Regions from separate parts of the Streptomyces sp. NPDC000229 genome, predicted to be linked through region 4. Evidence: riboswitches for the same ligand, from Rfam matches in the RefSeq annotation. Region 4 holds a riboswitch; each other region holds the start of a gene.
The links. Region 4 has a riboswitch for cobalamin ahead of ABT360_RS22820 (ABC transporter substrate-binding protein). Riboswitches for the same ligand answer to the same signal wherever they lie in the genome.
Positions count from the first base shown of each region.

Region 1: linked by a shared signal. The riboswitch ahead of ABT360_RS30925 (energy-coupling factor ABC transporter permease) and the one ahead of ABT360_RS22820 (ABC transporter substrate-binding protein) in region 4 are both predicted to bind cobalamin.
Region 2: linked by a shared signal. The riboswitch ahead of ABT360_RS30620 (ribonucleoside-diphosphate reductase subunit alpha) and the one ahead of ABT360_RS22820 (ABC transporter substrate-binding protein) in region 4 are both predicted to bind cobalamin.
Region 3: linked by a shared signal. The riboswitch ahead of cobN (cobaltochelatase subunit CobN) and the one ahead of ABT360_RS22820 (ABC transporter substrate-binding protein) in region 4 are both predicted to bind cobalamin.

Region 1 is NZ_JBEPEL010000096.1:11,541-16,250, forward strand. It holds gene ABT360_RS30910 (energy-coupling factor ABC transporter ATP-binding protein) at 1-263, opposite strand, end outside; gene cbiQ (cobalt ECF transporter T component CbiQ) at 260-1,009, opposite strand; gene ABT360_RS30920 (energy-coupling factor ABC transporter substrate-binding protein) at 1,016-1,408, opposite strand; gene ABT360_RS30925 (energy-coupling factor ABC transporter permease) at 1,405-2,088, opposite strand; cobalamin riboswitch at 2,120-2,353, opposite strand; gene dhaM (dihydroxyacetone kinase phosphoryl donor subunit DhaM) at 2,419-2,823, opposite strand; gene dhaL (dihydroxyacetone kinase subunit DhaL) at 2,820-3,434, opposite strand; gene dhaK (dihydroxyacetone kinase subunit DhaK) at 3,443-4,435, opposite strand; gene ABT360_RS30945 (hypothetical protein) at 4,658-4,710, shown strand, end outside.
Region 2 is NZ_JBEPEL010000094.1:4,051-8,760, forward strand. It holds gene ABT360_RS30605 (carbon starvation CstA family protein) at 1-738, shown strand, start outside; gene ABT360_RS30610 (YbdD/YjiX family protein) at 735-959, shown strand; gene ABT360_RS30615 (GNAT family N-acetyltransferase) at 1,042-1,545, shown strand; cobalamin riboswitch at 1,600-1,722, shown strand; gene ABT360_RS30620 (ribonucleoside-diphosphate reductase subunit alpha) at 1,861-4,224, shown strand; gene ABT360_RS30625 (ribonucleotide-diphosphate reductase subunit beta) at 4,224-4,710, shown strand, end outside.
Region 3 is NZ_JBEPEL010000005.1:98,793-103,502, forward strand. It holds gene ABT360_RS05010 (precorrin-2 C(20)-methyltransferase) at 1-906, opposite strand, end outside; gene ABT360_RS05015 (precorrin-8X methylmutase) at 903-1,550, opposite strand; gene ABT360_RS05020 (cobalamin biosynthesis protein CobG) at 1,547-2,710, opposite strand; cobalamin riboswitch at 2,734-2,866, shown strand; gene cobN (cobaltochelatase subunit CobN) at 2,903-4,710, shown strand, end outside.
Region 4 is NZ_JBEPEL010000050.1:16,530-21,239, forward strand. It holds gene ABT360_RS22805 (amidohydrolase family protein) at 1-578, shown strand, start outside; gene ABT360_RS22810 (hypothetical protein) at 651-1,163, opposite strand; gene ABT360_RS22815 (GlxA family transcriptional regulator) at 1,321-2,292, shown strand; cobalamin riboswitch at 2,283-2,465, shown strand; gene ABT360_RS22820 (ABC transporter substrate-binding protein) at 2,496-3,575, shown strand; gene ABT360_RS22825 (FecCD family ABC transporter permease) at 3,572-4,669, shown strand; gene ABT360_RS22830 (ABC transporter ATP-binding protein) at 4,666-4,710, shown strand, end outside.

The DNA of each region.
Region 1 (4,710 bases), on a different contig from region 4:
ACCAACTGCACCGTCGTCCGCAGGCGGGTCAGCCCCGCCCTGTCGTACGACACGTCCCGCCCCTCCAGCCGCAACCGGCCGCTCGCGCACCTGAGACCGCCGCTCAGCAGCCGGAGCATGGTCGTCTTGCCGCTGCCGTTGCGGCCGAGCAGCGCGATGGACCGCCTCTCGGGCACGGCGAAGTCGACGCCCCGCAGCACCGCGGGGCCGTCCTCGTAGGCGTATCCCGCACCGACGAGTTCCACGACGGCGGGAGCATTCATGGCAGGAGCCTTTCGAGTACGAAGGTGAGGGCGACGAGCCCCGCGAGCAGCGCGGCCGTCGCGCCCAGGAACCGCCGGCTGACCGCCACGTGGGGCACCAGCACCCGCAGCGTGCCGTCGTAACCGCGCCCGGCCAGCCCCGTCTGGAGCCGCGCCGCCCGGTCGAAGGCGCGCACGAACGCCGTCGCGCCCAGGCCCGCCAGGGAGCGCCAGGTGGCCGCCCGGCTCGTCAGCCCGAGCCGCGCCGCCTGCGCCTCCCGGATCCGCCGGACCGCGTCCAGCAGCAGGAAGCTGATCCGGTACATGACGAGCGCCACGTCGACCACCGGCGCCGGCACCCCCGCCCGCACCAGCCTCGGCAGCACGTCGGACACCGGTGTGGTGAAGGCGAACAGCAGCACGCCGAGCGAGGCCGCCGACGTACGCAGCAGCAACTGCCCGGCGTGCGCCGGCCCGTCCGGCGCGAGCGTGACGAACCCGCCCGCCCCGCCGACCTGGAACAACAGCGGTACCGCGCCCGTCACACAGAAGCCGAGCGGGATGCGCCACGCCCGCCACAGCTGCCGCGGCGCGACCCGGGCCGGGCCGAGCAGCACCACGAGCGTCGCTGCGGCGACGAGCACGGCCCCCGGCCAGGGCGGCAGGCACACGGCCAGCGCCGTCAGACCGAAGCCCAGGGCGGCCTTCTCGCACGGATGACGGCGGCGCCAGCGGCTGCTGTGCGCCGCCGCGTCGATCGGCAGCACCGGCGGCTAGGCGGAGGCCCGGGGGGCGTCGGCGCCCGAAGGCTCCGCCTCCGAGGGCTCCGTGCCCGGGACGTCCCCGCCCGGCGCCCCGGCGCGCGCCCGCGCCTCACCCTGCCGGCGCCCGCGCCGCAGGCCGAAGTAGTACGCCAGCACGCCCGCGCCGATGGCTGCCTGAAGGGCGAACAGCGCCGACTCGACCTCCCCGGACGGCGGCTCGTACAGCGGGCTGAACCACGGCTCGTAGTCCGGCTTCAGTTCGGTGATGGCCGTCTCGGCCTGCGCGTCGGCGCCCGTGAACGGCTCCTCCTTGTGGTCGCCCATCCCCAGCGCGAGCGGGAGGACGGCGAGCGCGACCACGACGAGCAGCAGCAGCGTATTGATCCTGGCGTTACGGCTCATCGGGCCACGGCCTCCTTCTTCACGGACACGACACCGAGCCGGGCCAGATCGCCCTTGCTGGACTGCATCAGCAGCCGCATCACCAACACGGTCAGCAGGCCCTCGCTGACCGCCAGCGGGATCTGCGTGACCGCGAAGATCCCGCCGAACTTCGCCAGCGAACCGACGACACCGCTGCCCGGGTCCGGGAACGCCAGCGCCAGCTGCACGCTGGTGACGCAGTACGTCGACAGGTCCGCCACGAACGCCCCGAAGAACACGCTCACCATCAGCGGCACGTCGAAGCGGCGCAGCAGCCAGTACACCCCGAAGCCGGCCCACGGACCGACGATGGCCATCGAGAACGCGTTCGCGCCCAGCGTCGTCAGGCCGCCGTGCGCCAGCAGCAGCGCCTGGAAGAGCAGGGTGATGGTGCCCAGGACCGCCATGATCGGCGGCCGGAAAAGGATGGCGCCCAGGCCGGTGCCGGTGGGGTGCGAGCAACTGCCCGTCACCGAAGGGATTTTCAGGGCGGACAGGACAAAGGTGAAGGCACCGGACGCGCCGAGCAGGAGAGTCGATTCGGGATTGGCCTTGACCTCGCGGGTCAGGGCACGGACGCCATGGGCGACGAACGGAGCGGCGGCGACGGTCCAGGCGACCGCGTGCGCGGGGGGCAGATAGCCCTCGGCGATATGCATGATGTAGGGAGACCCTCTCCAGCACCTCGTGGATGGACAACGCGCCCTGGCCGGTCTCCTGGCTGACGGGAGGGGGTCCGGGAGTATCCCCCCGGACGACGTGCCGCCGCGACTCCGCCTTCCCGGACACCGCGGTCTCCCGCGGCGTTCCAGTGGCTTCCAGGGGTGGATTCCCCGGGAGTGGAGCCGGACTTCCCGATCACAGTGGCGAGGGCCGCACCGGTACCGCACCGGTTTCCCGTACACCAAGGCCCTGCGACAGTAGTGCGTTGACCAGGTACATCACAACCCGCGCACCGGTGCGGGCACCGGCTCCCTCCCCGGACGCCGTCACTCCTTGCGGTAGCCGTACGCCTCCGACGCGGCCGTCACCACCGCGTCCAGGTCGCCGCCCGCCGACGCGGTGACCACCGCCGCCACCGCACCCTCCACGAACGGCGCGTCCACCAGGCGCGTGCCCTCGGGGAGTTCGTCGCCCTCCGCGAGCAGGGCCTTCACGGTCAGGACGGCGCTGCCCAGATCCACCAGCACGGCCACGCCCGCCCCGCCGTCGACGGCCGTCGCCGCCTCGGTGATCAGCTCCGCGCTGGTGCCCAGCCCGCCGTCCGGAGTGCCGCCCGCCGCCACGACCGGCGCGGTGCCCCCGCCGCCCGCGAGGCCCTCGGCCAGCTCGGCGACGGAGGACGCGACCTCCGCGCTGTGCGAGACCAGCACGATGCCCACCTTCGCGGTCACCGCGCCCCCTCCGCCTCGGCCAGGGCGGCGATCAGCAGGGCCGAGGACGTCGCGCCCGGGTCCTGGTGCCCCACGCTGCGCTCACCGAGATAGCTGGCCCTGCCCTTGCGCGCCTGCATCGGCACGGTCGCGAGGGCGCCCTGGTCCGCGGCCTCCGCCGCCGCCGCGAACGACTCGCCGAGCGATTCGGCCAGCGCCTCGACGGCCGGCTCCAGCGCGTCCAGCATCGTCTTGTCGCCCGCCTTCGCCCCGCCGAGCTGCGCCACCGCGGACACGCCCACCCGCAGCGCCTCGGCCAGCTGCACGGGCGCCACCTCGGCGGCGTCGCCCAGCGCCTTGCCGGTGCGTCGCAGCAGCGTCCCGTACAAGGGTCCCGAAGCGCCGCCGACCGTCGAGATCAGCTGCCGGCCCGCGAGCATGAGGACGGCCCCCGGTGTCATGGCCGCTTCGCCCTCCAGGGCCTTGACCACCGCGGCGAAACCGCGTTGCAGATTGGCGCCGTGGTCGGCGTCACCGATCGCCGAGTCGAGCTCGGTCAGCCGGTCCGCCTCCCGGTCCACGGCGGCCGCGGCCCCGGTCATCCAGCGCCGGAAGAATTCCGCGTCGAGCATCACGGGCCTCACATTCCCCACCGCAGGGCGGCGGTCCGCACCGGCGCGTCCCACAGTCGCAGCAGCTCCTCGTCCACCTGGCACAGGGTCACCGAGCAGCCGGCCATGTCGAGCGACGTCACATAGTTGCCGACGAGCGTACGGGCCACCGAGACGCCCCGCTCGCCCAGCACCCGCTGGACCTCGGCATTGAACCCGTACAGCTCCAGCAGCGGCGTCGCCCCCATGCCGTTCACCAGCACCAGCACCGGGCCGCTCGGCCTCAGGTCCTCCAGCACGGCGTCCACCGCGACGTCGGCGATCTCCCCCGAGGTCATCATGGGCCGCCGCTCCCGGCCCGGCTCCCCGTGGATGCCGATGCCCAACTCCAGCTCGCCCGGCGGCAGGTCGAACGTCGGGCTGCCCTTCGCGGGCGTGGTGCACGCGCTCAGCGCCACGCCGAAACTGCGCGACCCCGCGTTCACCTGCCGGGCGATCGCCTCCACCCGCTCCAGCGGCGCCCCCTCCTCGGCGGCCGCACCGGCGATCTTCTCCACGAAGAGCGTGGCCCCGGTCCCGCGCCGCCCCGCCGTGAACGTACTGTCGGTCACCGCCACGTCGTCGTCCACGAGGACCTTGGCGACCTGTACGCCCTCGTCCTCGGCGAGCTCGGCCGCCATCTCGAAGTTCAGCACGTCCCCGGTGTAGTTCTTGACGACGAACAGCACCCCCCGGCCGCTGTCCACGGCGGCCGCCGCCCGCGCCAGCTGGTCCGGAACGGGTGACGTGAAGACCTCGCCCGGACAGGCCGCCGCCAGCATCCCGGGCCCGACGAACCCGGCGTGCAACGGTTCATGCCCGGACCCGCCCCCCGACACCAGCGCCACCTTCCCGGCCACGGGAGCGTCCCGCCGTACGACGACCCGGTTCTCCACGTCCACGGTGAGTTCGGGATGCGCGGCCGCGATCCCGCGCAGCGCGTCGGCGACGACGGTCTCGGGTACGTTGATCAGCATTCTCAACGGTATCTCCCAGCAGCTTTGTCGGGTGGTTCTGGTGGGACTGGTGCCGACCCTGCCATGCCGGCCGGTGTCGTGTCACCGGGATGCCCCGGCCGCGGCGGCACGCACACGGTGGCAGCCGTTGGCGTGAACTGTGGTTCGGGCGGGGTGGCCCGTCGTGCCTGACCACGCCGATGTGATTACGGTCGGTCGAGTGCCATCCCCTCTCGAAGGACGGTCAACATGGCAAGCAACGAAACCGGCGACGTCACGGGTACCAAGGACAAGAACTACAA
Region 2 (4,710 bases), on a different contig from region 4:
GGAACCCGCGTGGGCCGCTTCATGCTCCAGGACACGCTCGGCAACGTCTACAAGCCCTTCAAGCAGGTCAGCTGGAAGCCGGGCGTCTGGTTCGCCAGCGCGGTCGTCGTCGGCGGCTGGGGCTATTTCCTCTGGGTGGGCGTGCACGACCCGCTCGGCGGCATCAACCAGCTGTTCCCGCTGTTCGGCATCGCCAACCAGCTGCTGGCCGCCGTGGCGCTGGCCGTCTGCACGACCCTGCTCGTCAAGTCGGGCCGCCTGAAGTGGGCATGGGTCACCGCGGTGCCGCTCGCCTGGGACGTGGCGGTCACGCTCACCGCCAGCTGGCAGAAGATCTTCTCGGCCGACCCCCGGGTGGGCTTCTTCGCCCAGCGGGACAAGTACCAGGCGGGCATCGAATCCGGGCAGGTGCTGGCTCCCGCGAAGTCGATGGACGACATGCACACCGTCGTCACCAACTCCACCGTCGACGGCGTCCTTTCCGCCCTCTTCGCCCTCCTCATCATCGTGGTGATCGCCGACGCGGGACGGGTCTGCTACAAGGCCATCACCAACCCCGCCGGGGTGAAGCTCTCGGAGGTCCCGCACACCGAGTCCAGGATCGTCGCCCCCGCCGGGTTGTTCCCCACGGCGGAGGAGAAGGCCGAACTGGTCGCGGCCGGGCTCGGCCCCGAGGGCGGTGTCCGCAAGGACGGCGGCTCCGGTGAGGCGGTGCCGGCCGGGAGCGGCTCGAAGTGAGCCCCGCGACGGCCACGGGGCCGGGCGGGCGGCTGCGGCGTGCGGCGGGCTGGGTGCGCTGGTACGTCCGCGAGTTGTCCGGGGAGGCCGCGTACGACACGTACGTCGCCCACCTCCGCTCCTGCGACCCGGATGCCGAGGTGATGACCCGGCGCGAGTTCGAGCGGCGGCGCACCGACGCGCGGGAGGCGGACCCCCGCGACGGGTTCCGCTGCTGCTGAGCGGGTGACGGCACGACGGGCCGCCGTGTTTCCGGGGACGGAAATGCGGCGGCCCGTCGCCGTACCCCTCCACACTCGGACCATGGACATCACCATCAGGGCGGTACGGCCGGAGGAACACCAGGCGCTCGCCGAGGTCACGGCTCAGGCGTATCTCGGGGACGGTTTGCTGGCCTTCGGGGAGAGCGACGAGTACCTGATCGAGCTGCGGGACGTGGCCCGGCGGGCCGCCGAGGCGGAGGTGCTGGTCGCGGTCGGCGAGGACGAACGGGTGGTGGGCGGAGTGACGTTCGTCGCGGAGGGCGGCGGGCCGTGGGCCGGCCTCGCACGCGACGGGGAGGCGGAGTTCCGGATGCTGGCGGTGGCGCGGGAGGCGCGGCGGCGGGGCGCGGGCGAGGCACTCGTACGGGCGTGCGTGGAGCGGGCGCGGGCGGTGGAGGGGTGCGCGCGACTGGTGCTGTCCTGCCGCCAGTCCATGCGCGCGGCACACCGGATCTATGAGCGGCTGGGGTTCGTCCGGACCCCGGAGCGGGACTGGCAGCCGCTTCCGGGCGTGACGCTGTTCACGTACACGCTGGAGTTCTGAGTCAACGGAAGACACAACATGTGGGGGGTGCCTCAACCGGCGCCCCCCACATGTATGCTCGTGCTCGCTGTCGCCGCAGGGGAATCCGGTGGAAATCCGGAACTGTCCCGCAACGGTGTGTTGGTGTGCCTTTGTGTACGTACGAGTCCGAAGACCTGCCGACAGCGCGCCCGGACCGTCCGGCCCGGGTGCCCAGACGTCCGGGCCTCGCGGAATGGGCCGGTGGACGCGGTGCTCTGCGCCCTTGTGCCAGGCGTGCCCGCTCCCCTGCCCGCGTCCGTGGTGGCCCCGAGCCGAGCGAGGGAGAGCCCCCACGTGACCATCGCGCCAGCCGGTCCGGTTTCAGCGATCGAGAGCGACGGAAGCGACGGACCCGGGACCGTACTGCTGCGGACCCTGACCGACCTCACCGCCGATCTGCCCGACACCGACCCCGGCCGGGTCGCCGCCGCCGCGTTGCGGGGCCGGCACGCCGGTTCGGACGAGGCCGAGCTGCGCGAGCTCGCCACCGAGGCGGCCGCCGGACTCATCGCCGAGGACCCGGCGTACTCCCGGCTCGCGGCGCGGCTGTTGACGCGGACCATCGCGGAGGAGGCGGCCGGGCAGGGCGCGGTGGCGTTCTCGGCGTCGGTGGCGGTGGGGCACCGGGAGGGGCTGATCGCGGACCGCACGGCCGCGTTCGTGACCCTCCACGCGGACCGGATGGACGCGCTCATCGACCCGGCGGCCGACGACCGGTTCGGTTACTTCGGGTTGCGGACGCTGTACTCCCGCTACCTGCTGCGGCACCCCCTCACCCGCAAGGTGATCGAGACGCCGCAGCACTTCATGCTGCGGGTCGCGGCCGGGCTCGCCGAGGACGACTCCGTACGGGCGCTGGACGAGGTCGCGGCGCTGTACCGGCTGATGAGCCGGCTGGACTACCTGCCCTCCTCCCCCACGCTGTTCAACTCCGGTACGCGCCACCCGCAGATGTCCTCGTGCTACCTGCTGGACTCGCCGCTGGACGAGCTGGACTCCATCTACGACCGCTACCACCAGGTCGCGCGACTGTCCAAGCACGCGGGCGGCATCGGCCTGTCGTACTCCCGTATCCGGGCGCGCGGTTCGCTGATCCGCGGCACCAACGGGCACTCCAACGGCATCGTGCCGTTCCTGAAGACCCTGGACGCCTCGGTCGCGGCCGTGAACCAGGGCGGGCGGCGCAAGGGCGCGGCGGCCGTGTACCTGGAGACCTGGCACGCGGACATCGAGGAGTTCCTGGAGCTGCGCGACAACACCGGCGAGGACGCCCGGCGTACGCACAACCTGAACCTGGCGCACTGGATCCCCGACGAGTTCATGCGCCGGGTCAACGCCGACGCCGAGTGGTCGCTGTTCTCGCCGGCCGACGTGCCGGAGCTGGTCGACCTGTGGGGCGACGAGTTCGACGCCGCGTACCGCGCCGCCGAGGCCAAGGGGCTGGCCCGCAAGACCATGCCGGCCCGTGACCTGTACGGCCGGATGATGCGCACCCTCGCGCAGACCGGCAACGGCTGGATGACCTTCAAGGACGCCTCCAACCGTACGGCCAACCAGACCGCCGAGCCGGGCCACACGGTCCACTCCTCCAACCTGTGCACCGAGATCCTGGAGGTCACGGACGACGGGGAGACGGCCGTCTGCAACCTGGGCTCGGTCAACCTCGGTTCGTTCGTGAGTGGCGGGGACATCGACTGGGAGCGGCTGGACGAGACCGTCCGCACGGCCGTCACGTTCCTCGACCGGGTCGTCGACATCAACTTCTACCCGACCGAGCAGGCCGGGCGGTCCAACGCCAAGTGGCGGCCGGTGGGCCTGGGCGCGATGGGCCTCCAGGACGTCTTCTTCCAGCTGAAGCTGCCGTTCGACTCCCCGGAGGCGCGTGCCCTGTCGACGCGGATCGCCGAGCGGATCATGCTCGCCGCGTACGAGGCGTCCGCCGGCCTCGCCGAGCGCAACGGCCCGCTGCCGGCCTGGGAGAAGACCCGTACCGCGCGCGGGGTGCTGCACCCGGACCACTACGACGTGGAGCTGAACTGGCCGGAGCGGTGGGCCGCCCTGCGCGAGCGCATCGCCGCCGTCGGCATGCGCAACTCGCTGCTCCTCGCCATCGCGCCGACCGCGACGATCGCCTCGATCGCGGGCGTGTACGAGTGCATCGAGCCGCAAGTGTCGAACCTGTTCAAGCGCGAGACGCTGTCGGGTGAGTTCCTCCAGGTCAACTCCTACCTGGTGGACGAGCTGAAGCGGCTGGGCGTGTGGGACGCGCAGACCCGGGAGGCACTGCGCGAGGCCAGCGGCTCGGTACAGGGCTTCACCTGGATCCCTGCCGAGGTGCGCGAGCTGTACCGGACGGCGTGGGAGATCCCGCAGCGCGGTCTGATCGACATGGCGGCGGCGCGTACGCCGTTCCTGGACCAGTCGCAGTCGCTGAACCTGTTCCTGGAGACGCCGACCATCGGCAAGCTGTCGTCGATGTACGCGTACGCCTGGAAGCAGGGCCTGAAGACGACGTACTACCTGCGCTCGCGCCCCGCGACCCGGATCGCCCGCGCCGCCCAGGCGTCCGCCGCCGCCCCCGTACCCGCACAGGTGACCCCGGAAGACGCGGTCGCCTGCTCCCTGGAAAACCCCGAGTCCTGCGAGGCCTGCCAGTAATGTCCGTTGCCAAGAACCTTCTCGACCCGGGCTTCGAGCTGACCCTGCGCCCGATGCGCTACCCGGACTTCTACGAGCGCTACCGGGACGCCATCAAGAACACCTGGACCGTGGAGGAGGTCGACCTCCACTCCGACGTCGCCGACCTCGCCAAGCTCACGCCGGGCGAGCAGCACCTGATCGGCCGGCTGGTCGCGTTCTTCGCGACCGGTGACTCGATCGTCGCGAACAACCTGGTGCTGACGCTCTACAAGCACATCAACTCTCCCGAGGCGCGGCTGTACCTGTCCCGGCAGCTGTTCGAGGAGGCCGTGCACGTCCAGTTCTATCTGACGCTGCTCGACACCTACCTCCCCGACCCGGAGGACCGCGCGGCGGCGTTCGACGCCGTGGAGAACATCCCCTCCATCCGTGAGAAGGCGCAGTTCTGCTTCCGCTGGATGGACTCGGTGGAGAAGATCGACCGGCTGGAGACGAAGGCCGACC
Region 3 (4,710 bases), on a different contig from region 4:
GACCTTGTTGTCGGAGCCGTGCCGCTCCTGCCCGGGGCGCACCGGGACGCGGTCCAGGTACGTGGTGTAGCCCACCAGGTCGGTCGCCGAGGCGAGCGCACCGCGCGTCTCGGGCGTGAGCCACAGCGGCCCCGCCGGGCCGGTGCCGACGACCACGACCTCGCCCCGGTCGGGCGCGGCCGGCGCGGCGTCGATCCGGGACGGGAGCACCGCCACGGAGAAGTACGGCACCGACTCGGGGTCGACGTCCGCGAGGGCACCCGTGCGTTCGCCGGCCATCGTGGCCCGCTCCACGTAGTGCGCGTCCTGAAGGCGCCCGGCCCGTTCCAGGGCGCGCCGCACGGTCGGGAAGGTGCGGCCGAGCTTCATCACGACCGCCGAGTCGGTGGCCGCCAGACGGGCCGTCAGCTCCTCCTCCGGCAGGGTGCCGGGGATGATCGTCAGGATCTCCTCCGCCTCGCACAGCGGCTTGCCCAGGCGGGCCGCCGACGCGCTGACCGAGGTGACGCCCGGGATGACCTCGGTGTCGTACCGGTGTGCCAGCCGCTTGTGCATGTGCTGGTACGAGCCGTAGAAGAGCGGGTCGCCCTCGGCGAGGACGGCCACCGTGCGGCCCGCGTCCAGGTGCGCGGCCAGCCGTGCGGAGGCCTCCTCGTAGAAGTCGTTGAGCGCGCCCCGGTAGCCGCCCGGGTGGTCGGTCGTCTCGACCGTCAGCGGGTACATCAGGCGCTCTTCGACGTGGTCCTCGCGGATGTGCTCGGCCGCGATCGAGCGGGCGATCGAGCGGCCGTGCCGCGCCGAGTGGTACGCGATGACGTCGGCGGCCGCGATGGCCCTCACCGCCGCCACGGTCATCAGGTTCGGGTCGCCGGGGCCGAGGCCCACGCCGTACAGCTTGCCGCTCATGCCTGGATCTCCGCCTCGTGGGCGATCGCGTTGATCGCCGCCGCTGCCATGGCGCTGCCGCCCCGCCGCCCGCGCACCACCAGGTGCTCCAGGCCCGGGAACGCCGCCAGCGCGTCCTTGGACTCGGCCGCCCCGATGAACCCGACCGGTATGCCGATCACCGCCGCCGGGCGCGGCGCGCCCGCCTCGATCATCTCCAGGAGCCGGAACAGCGCGGTCGGGGCGTTGCCCACCGCGACGACCGCCCCTTCGAGCCGGTCGCGCCACAGTTCCAGCGCGGCGGCGCTGCGCGTGGTGCCGAGTTCGGCGGCGAGCGCCGGGACGGACGGGTCGGAGAGCGTGCAGATCACGTCGTTGTCCGCGGGCAGCCGCTTGCGGGTGACGCCGCTGGCGACCATCTGCGCGTCGCACAGGATCGGCGCGCCGGCGCGCAGCGCCTCGCGGGCGCGGGCCACCACGTCCGGCGTGTACGCCAGGTCGTGGACGAGGTCGACCATGCCGCAGGCGTGGATCATCCGCACGGCGACCTGGCTGACGTCGGCCGGCAGGTCCGCGAGATCCGCTTCGGCGCGGATCGTGGCAAAGGACTGGCGGTAGATCTCCGCCCCGTCCTTCTCGTAGTCGAACACTCTGCTCTCGCTCATCTCGTCGATCCTTGTACGGTCATCTGGTAGGCGCCTTCGGCGGTCGCCACCATGTCGGTCCACGTGCCCTGCGGGTGGCCGCAGCGGCGGGCGCACCCCGACCAGTGGACGGGCAGCGCACCCTCGCGGGGCCGTGCGTCGGCCCGTACGTCGGACAGGGACTTGGCGCAGCCGGGGCGGCCGGTGCACGCGGTGACGCCGATCCAGGGGGAGTCGGTACGGGTGAGGAACCCGGCCTCGCCGAGGGCGCGCAGCCGCTCCTCGGCCGAGGCCCGGTCGGCGAAGCGCGGCAGCACGAAGCCGCGCCAGGGCGTGACCCGTACCTCCTCGGCGGGCAGCAGCGCCCGGAACTGCGCCGAGGTCACCCGGCCGAGGCGGGCCAGGACGGAGACCGTGTCGTCGCCGATCACGCCGGGCGGGGGTGGCCCGCTCGGGGCGCGCACGGAGTCCGGTACGGGCTCCGCCGCGATGGCCGCGCGCCGCAGGTGTCCCGTCACGTCCACGTCCTGCCCCGGCGGCAGCTCCCGTACCCGCCACGCGCCCGTGCCCGCCTCCCGGGCGGCCGCGAGGAACGCCTCCGCCGCCGCGAGCGCGGCGCGGGGCGCGTCGGCGGCGGCCACGCGGTACGTCCGGTCCGCGACCCGCAGCAGTGGCCCGTCCGCGGCTGCGAGCAACGTCACATCGGGGGACAGGGCCGCCACGTCGCCCCGGCCGTCGTCCACCGCGAAGAGGAAGCGGCCGGACAGTTCGGGCGTCCAGTCCTCGGCGCACAGGAGCTCGTCCAGGCGCGCGGCCCAGGCCTGCACGTCCGGCCCGGCGAGCGGTGAGACGACCATGTTCCTTACGCGTTCGTGGCGTTCGGAGGGGAGGAGGCCCGCCTCGCGCAGCACGTCGGCCAGCCCGAGCCCGCAGCCTTCACCGAGTCCCCGCAGTTCGAGGTTGCCGCGCGAGGTGAGGGAGAGGTGTCCGTCGCCCAGGCGGTCCGACGCGTCGGCGAGCAGCAGCACTTGACGCGGCGTCAGCACCCCGGTGGGGAGGCGGAGGCGGGCCAGGGCGCCGTCGTCGGCCCGGTGCAGCCGGAGCGCACCCGGGCAGGCGTCACCGCGGTCCCGTATGTGCGCTTCGCCCCGGTCCTGGGGCTTTGGTGAGCTGGGCGGCATGGCGGCGAGCATACGCGCAGCCTCTACTATGCAGACGGCACAGGGTCCCAGGGCCCTAGGGAGGAAGCCCGGTGCGATTCCGGCGCGGTCCCGCCACTGTGAGCCGAACCCGACAGGTCCGGTAAGTCAGGAACTCCCGCCGTCCTACGAACACCCGGGGCGCGGACACCCCGAGGAAGGCCTGCGCACGCCATGATCCTGCTGTTGTCGCACTCCGACACGGACCTGCTGAGCGCCCGCGCGGCCGGCGGCCCCGTGGAGTACCGGTTCGCCAACCCCGCCCGGCTCCCCCTCGAAGACCTGGACGCCCTCCTCGACGGCGCCGACCTCGTCGTCGTACGCCTCCTCGGCGGCATCCGCGCCTGGGAGGAAGGCCTCCAGGCCCTCCGCGCCACCGGCAAGCCGCTCGTCGTCCTCACCGGCGAACAGGCGCCCGACGCCCAGCTGATGGAGACCTCCACCGTCCCGATCGGCATCGCGGCCGAGGCACACGCCTACCTCGCCCACGGCGGACCGGGCAACCTGGAACAACTCGCCCGTTTCCTCTCCGACACCGTCCTGCTCACCGGCCACGGCTTCGAGCCCCCGGCCGCCGCCCCCACCTGGGGCCCCCTGGAGCGGACCGCGCGGAGCACCACCGGCCCGACGGTCGCCGTGCTCTACTACCGCGCCCACCACATGAGCGGGAACACCGCCTTCATCCACACCCTGTGCGACGCCATCGAGGAGGCGGGGGCGCAGGCCCTCCCCCTGTACGTGGCGTCCCTCCGCGCCCCCGAGCCGGAGCTCCTGGACAGCCTGCGGACGGCCGACGCGGTCATCACCACCGTCCTCGCGGCCGGCGGCACCAAGCCCGCCGAGGCCCAGGCGGGCGGCGACGACGAGTCCTGGGACGCGGGCGCCCTCGCCGCCCTCGACGTACCGATCCTCCAGGCCCTGTGCCTGACCGGCTCGCGCTCCGCGTGGGAGGAGAACGACGAGGGGCTCTCGCCGCTCGACGCCGCCAGCCAGGTCGCCGTCCCCGAGTTCGACGGCCGGCTCATCACCGTGCCGTTCTCCTTCAAGGAGATCGACGCCGACGGCCTGCCCGCGTACGTCGCCGACACCGAGCGCGCCGCCCGCGTCGCCGGGATCGCCGTACGCCACGCCCGGCTGCGCCACATCCCGAACGCCGACAAGCGCCTCGCGCTGGTCCTGTCCGCGTACCCGACCAAGCACTCCCGCATCGGCAACGCCGTCGGCCTCGACACCCCCGCCTCCGCCGTGGCGCTGCTGCGCCGACTGCGGGAGGAGGGGTACGACTTCGGCGACGAGGCCGTGCCGGGCCTGGCGTCCGGGGACGGCGACGAGCTGATCTACGCCCTCATCGAGGCGGGCGGCCACGACCAGGACTGGCTCACCGAGGAGCAACTGGCCAGGAACCCGGTCCGCATCCCGGCCGCCGACTACAAGCGCTGGTACGCCACGCTCCCCGAGGAGCTGCGCGAGAACGTGGAGCAGCACTGGGGCCCGCCGCCCGGCGAGATGTTCCTGGACCGCTCCCGCAACCCGGAGGGCGACATCGTCCTCGCCGCCCTCCGGCGCGGGAACCTGCTGATCCTGATCCAGCCCCCGCGCGGCTTCGGCGAGAACCCGATCGCGATCTACCACGACCCCGATCTGCCGCCCTCGCACCACTACCTGGCCGCCTACCGCTGGATCGCCGCCCGCGCCGAGGACGGCGGCTTCGGCGCCGACGCCATGGTCCACCTCGGCAAGCACGGCAACCTGGAGTGGCTGCCCGGCAAGAACGCCGGCCTGTCCGCCGCGTGCGGCCCCGACGCCGCCCTCGGCGACATCCCGCTGATCTACCCGTTCCTGGTCAACGACCCGGGCGAGGGCACCCAGGCCAAGCGCCGCGTCCACGCCACCCTCGTCGACCACCTGGTGCCGCCGATGGCCCGCGCCGAGTCGTACGGCGACATCACCCGTCTGGAGCAGCTGCTCGACGAGTACGCGCA
Region 4 (4,710 bases):
GACCGGACCTGCTGATGAACCACGCGATCCACCTGACGGACGACGAGATCGCGCTGGCCGCCGAACATCAGGTCCGCGTGGCCCACTGCCCGCTGAGCAACATGCGGCTGGCCTCGGGCGTCATCCGGCTGCCCGCTCTGCACGCGCACGGCGTGAAGGTGGGGCTCGGCCATGACGGGGGAACCAATGACACGTCCGACATGTTCAGCGTCATGAAGGCGGCCGTGGGGCTCCAGCGGGCAGTGCATCAGGATCCCGAGGTGCATCCCACGATCCCCGCCGTGCTGCGGATGGCGACCCTCGGTGGCGCCGAGTGCGTCGGCATGGCGGACCGCATAGGCTCCCTCACCCCCGGCAAGTGTGCGGACGTGGTCGTCCTGGACCCGGGCACCCTCAACTTCGCGCCACGATTCGACTGGATCGGTCAGATCGTGCTCAACGGTCAGCCGCCCAACGTCAGTCACGTCTTCGTGGACGGCCGGATGCGCAAGGCACACGGCACGCTCCTGGACGTGGACACGGACACCGTCGTCCGCGAAGCGGAAATCGCGGCCGCCCACGTCCGTGACACCGCCTGAACGGTCCGGCGAACCCGGTGCGTTCGCGGGGGCGGGCTCAGGCCGTCGGCTCAGGTCCCTGACCGGGGGGCGTCAGGCCAGCAGGACCATCGCCAGGGCGCCGGATGCGTCGACGACACAGCACCACTCGGACCACGCCCGGGGGACCACCCTGCCGGTCCGGTGGTGGACGAAGTCCCAGACGGCGTGGCCCAGCCAGCCCGCGGCCAGGAGATAGCGGCCGAGCGTGTCGTCGACGGCCACCGCTGTCAGTGCCACGACTCCGAAGCCGACGAGCCCCACGATCTGCACGAGGAGGATGCCGGGTCGGCGCAGTTCTCCGCGCAGCGATCCGAAGAGCAGGTAGCACAGCGGCATGACGATGAGGAGCCCGGCCAGGAGCTCCAGGGGCGGCAGGCCGTCGACGAAGGTCGCGACCGCCAGGGCGAGGGCCAGCAGGGTGGGCCACCGGTGCCCCAGGACGCCCAGGACGCCCCGGACACGCACGGCCCCTGCCGTGCTCCGCGGGGTGTCCGGGGGCGTGGGCGTCGTGCGCGTGCCGTCGTCGCGGTCGTCGCGGTCGTCGCGCGTGGAGTCGATCGTCATGGCGTCTCCCGAGGGTGAAGGGGCGGTCCCGGCTCCACTGTCCGGCAGGTCGCTGCCGGGCGTACGGGGCGGCGCAAACGATGTCCGCGACCTTGGGGTACCGGTCCTTCCGGCATAGGGTCGCCCCATGGGGGATCGGCTCACGTCGGAACGGCTCATGGTGGTGGTCGGTTACGAGTCGGCCGAGCTGCTGGACATCGCGTGTGTGACCACGAGCCTGGCCATGGCCAACCGGGTCGGTGCGCCGGCCCTTCCGTACCGGGTGAGCGTGGTGGGCCCGGGCGGCGGCGCGATCGTCTGCGACTCGGGGCTGAGCCTGGGGACTCAGCAGTCCCTGGAACGGCTCGTCGGACCGCTCGACACGTTGATCGTCTCGGGCGGTGCCGGATTCGAGCGCGCAGCCTGCGACGCCCGGCTCGTGGGACACGTACGGCGGCTGGCCAAGGAGAGCCGGCGCGTGGCCTCCGTATGCACGGGAGCGGGCGTTCTGGCCGCCGCCGGGCTGCTCGACGGACGGCGCGCCACGACGCACTGGCGATTCGCACCACTGCTCGCCGCCCGTCACCCGGAGGTCATCCTGGACCCCACGCCCATCTTCGTACGCGACGGCAACGTGTACACGGCGGCGGGCATCACCAGCGCACTGGATCTCACCCTCGCGTTCATCGAGGAGGACCACGGCCCCGAACTGGCCCGCCAGGTGGCCCGGGACCTCGTGGTGTACCTGCAACGACCCGGCAACCAGGCGCAGATGAGCCTGTTCACCGCCGCTCCGCCGCCCCGCGACCCGTTGGTCCGCACGCTCGTCGAATACATCACCGCCCACCCGGACCACGATCTCGGCGCCGCGGCGCTGGCCGAACGGGCGGGGGTGACCACGCGTCACCTCACGCGGCTGTTCACCGAACACCTCGGGCAGGCACCGGGCCGGTTCGTCCGCCTGGCCCGCACCGAGGCCGCCGCCCAACTCCTCGCGTCGACGACCCTGCCGATGGCGAGCGTGGCCGCCCGCTGCGGATTCGGCACCGCGGAGTCACTGCGGCAGGCGTTCACCGGCCGGTACGGGATTTCGCCGTCCCGCTACCGGGCCGCCCAGACCCGGCGACCGCCCGGGACCCAGGAGACGTAGTATCAGCTGGTCATCACCGCGACGGGAGACAGGAAGCCGGTGCGATTCCGGCACGGTCCCGCCACTGTGACCGGGGAGTGGAACCTTCGAGGACGCCACCGCGCGCAGCGTGGGAAGGCCAGGGGGAACGTCGATCCGGGAGTCAGGACACTGGCCTGTCGCGGGCCCGTTCCGAGGAGCGCGGACTCCCCAGGAGGCTTTACGTGTACGACGGCATCCACCGTCCCTTTTCTCCCCTCCCGTCCCGGCCGCCCGGCACTCGGCGCCATGCCGCCCGGCGCCACGTCCTGCCGCGGCGGACACTCACCGTGGCCCTGTCCGCGGCTCTGACGGCCGCCCTGCTGAGCGGCTGCGGCACCAAGGACGAACCCGACGACGGCCGAGGGCCCGCGGCCACGTCCGCGAAGGGCTTCCCGGTCACGATCGACAACTGCGGCACCCGTACGACGTACGACGAACCGCCCTCCCGCGTGGTCACCATCCACCAGCACCCCGCCGAACTGATGCTCGCTCTCGGGCTGCGGAACAGGATGGTCGGCACCGCCTTCCCCGACTCGGCCGTCCTGCCCGCGTACCAGAAGGACTTCGCGGCCGTCCCGGAGCTGGCCGACAAGGAGCCGTCCTTCGAGACCGTCCTGGAGGCCGAGCCCGACCTCGTGTACGGCGGCTACGGAAGCGCGTTCGCCGAGAACGAGGGGCGGTCCCGCAAGGCGTTCGCCGACGCGGGCATCGACACCTATCTCAACCGCGAGTACTGCGGCAAGAAGCAGGTGTCCATGACGGACACCTACGACGAGATCCGCACCATCGGCAGGATCTTCGGCGTGCCGGAGCGGGCCGACACGGTGGTGGCCGGTCTTCGGGACCGCGTCCGCAGGGCCGGCGAGGCGGTCAGGGGCGCAGCGCCGGTGCCGGTGTTCGTGTACGACAGCGGTGACAAGTCCGCGTTCACCGCGGGTGGGAAGAGTCTGGGTACGGAGGTCATCAGGCTGGCCGGCGGCCGCAACGTCTTCTCGGACCTGGACGACGTCTTCGGCGACGTGTCGTGGGAGCAGGTGGTCGCCCGCCGGCCCGAGGTGATCGCGATCTATGACTACCGCGGTGCCGGGAGCGTGGAGCAGAAGAAGAAGTTCCTGCTCTCCCAGCCCGCCCTGGCCGATGTGCCCGCCATCAGGAACAAGCGGTTCGTCGTGCTGCCGCTCACCGCGACGCTGGTCGGCGTACGGGCGCCGTACGCGGTCGAGGACCTCGCCCGCGGGCTGCACCCGGAGCGCTTCCGGTGAAGGACCTCGGTCCTCACAGCAGCACTTCGAACCGCACAGTCCGGCCGCCGCACGGACGGACATACCAACTGACGCTGGTCCTGCTCGGCGCGCTTCTCCTGGTGTCCGTCACGGCCGGGCTGGCCATCGGCTCGGTGCACGTGCCGCCCGGTCAGGTGTGGGGCATCGTGTCGCACGGGCTGGGAGCCGACTGGCCGGAGCCGGCCTGGTCCCGCGCACGCGAGACGATCATCCTCGACGTACGTGCACCGCGCGTGCTGCTCGGAGCGGTGACCGGAGCGGGTCTCGCCGTCGTGGGCACGGCCATGCAGGCCCTGGTGCGCAATCCGCTCGCGGAGCCGTATCTGCTCGGTGTGTCCTCGGGCGCGTCACTGGGCGCCGTCGCCGTGATCGTCGGGGGCGTCGGCCTCTTCGGTGCCGTGACCCTGTCGGTGGCCGCGTTCGCCGGGGCCCTGCTGACGCTGCTGCTCGTCTACACCACGGCCCGGGCCGGTGGGCGGATCACCTCTGTCCGGCTGGTGCTGGCGGGGGTGGCGGTCGCCGCGGTGCTCACCGCGGCGACGGACCTGTTGTTGCTGACCGCCGACCGGGGCAACCAGGCGCGCGAGGTGCTCGCCTGGACCCTCGGCGGCCTCGGCGGCGTGCGGTGGGCCACGCTGTGGTTGCCGGCGGCCGCACTGCTGGTGGGCATCGGTGTGCTGCTGGTGCAGGCGCGGTCGTTGAACCTGCTGTTGGCGGGCGAGGAGGCCGCCACGACCATGGGACTGGACGTGGCCCGCTTCCGGGCCCGGATGTTCGTCGTGCTGTCCCTCGTCACCGGTGTCCTCGTCGCGGCGACCGGACCGATCGGGTTCGTCGGGCTGATGCTGCCGCACATCGTCCGCCTCTTCGTCGGAGGCGACCATCGCCGGGTGCTGCCGACAGCTGCCCTGGCCGGAGCGGTCTTCCTCATCTGGGCCGATATCGCCGCCCGTACGATCGCGGCGCCGTTGGAGATTCCCGTCGGCGTCCTGACCGCGTTGTGCGGCGGCCCGTTCTTCCTGTGGCTGATGCGCCGGGACGCCCGGCGGACCACCGACCGAGGAGTGGCATGACCGCACATCACCTCTCCGTCGAGGGTCTCGGGCTGACCGCC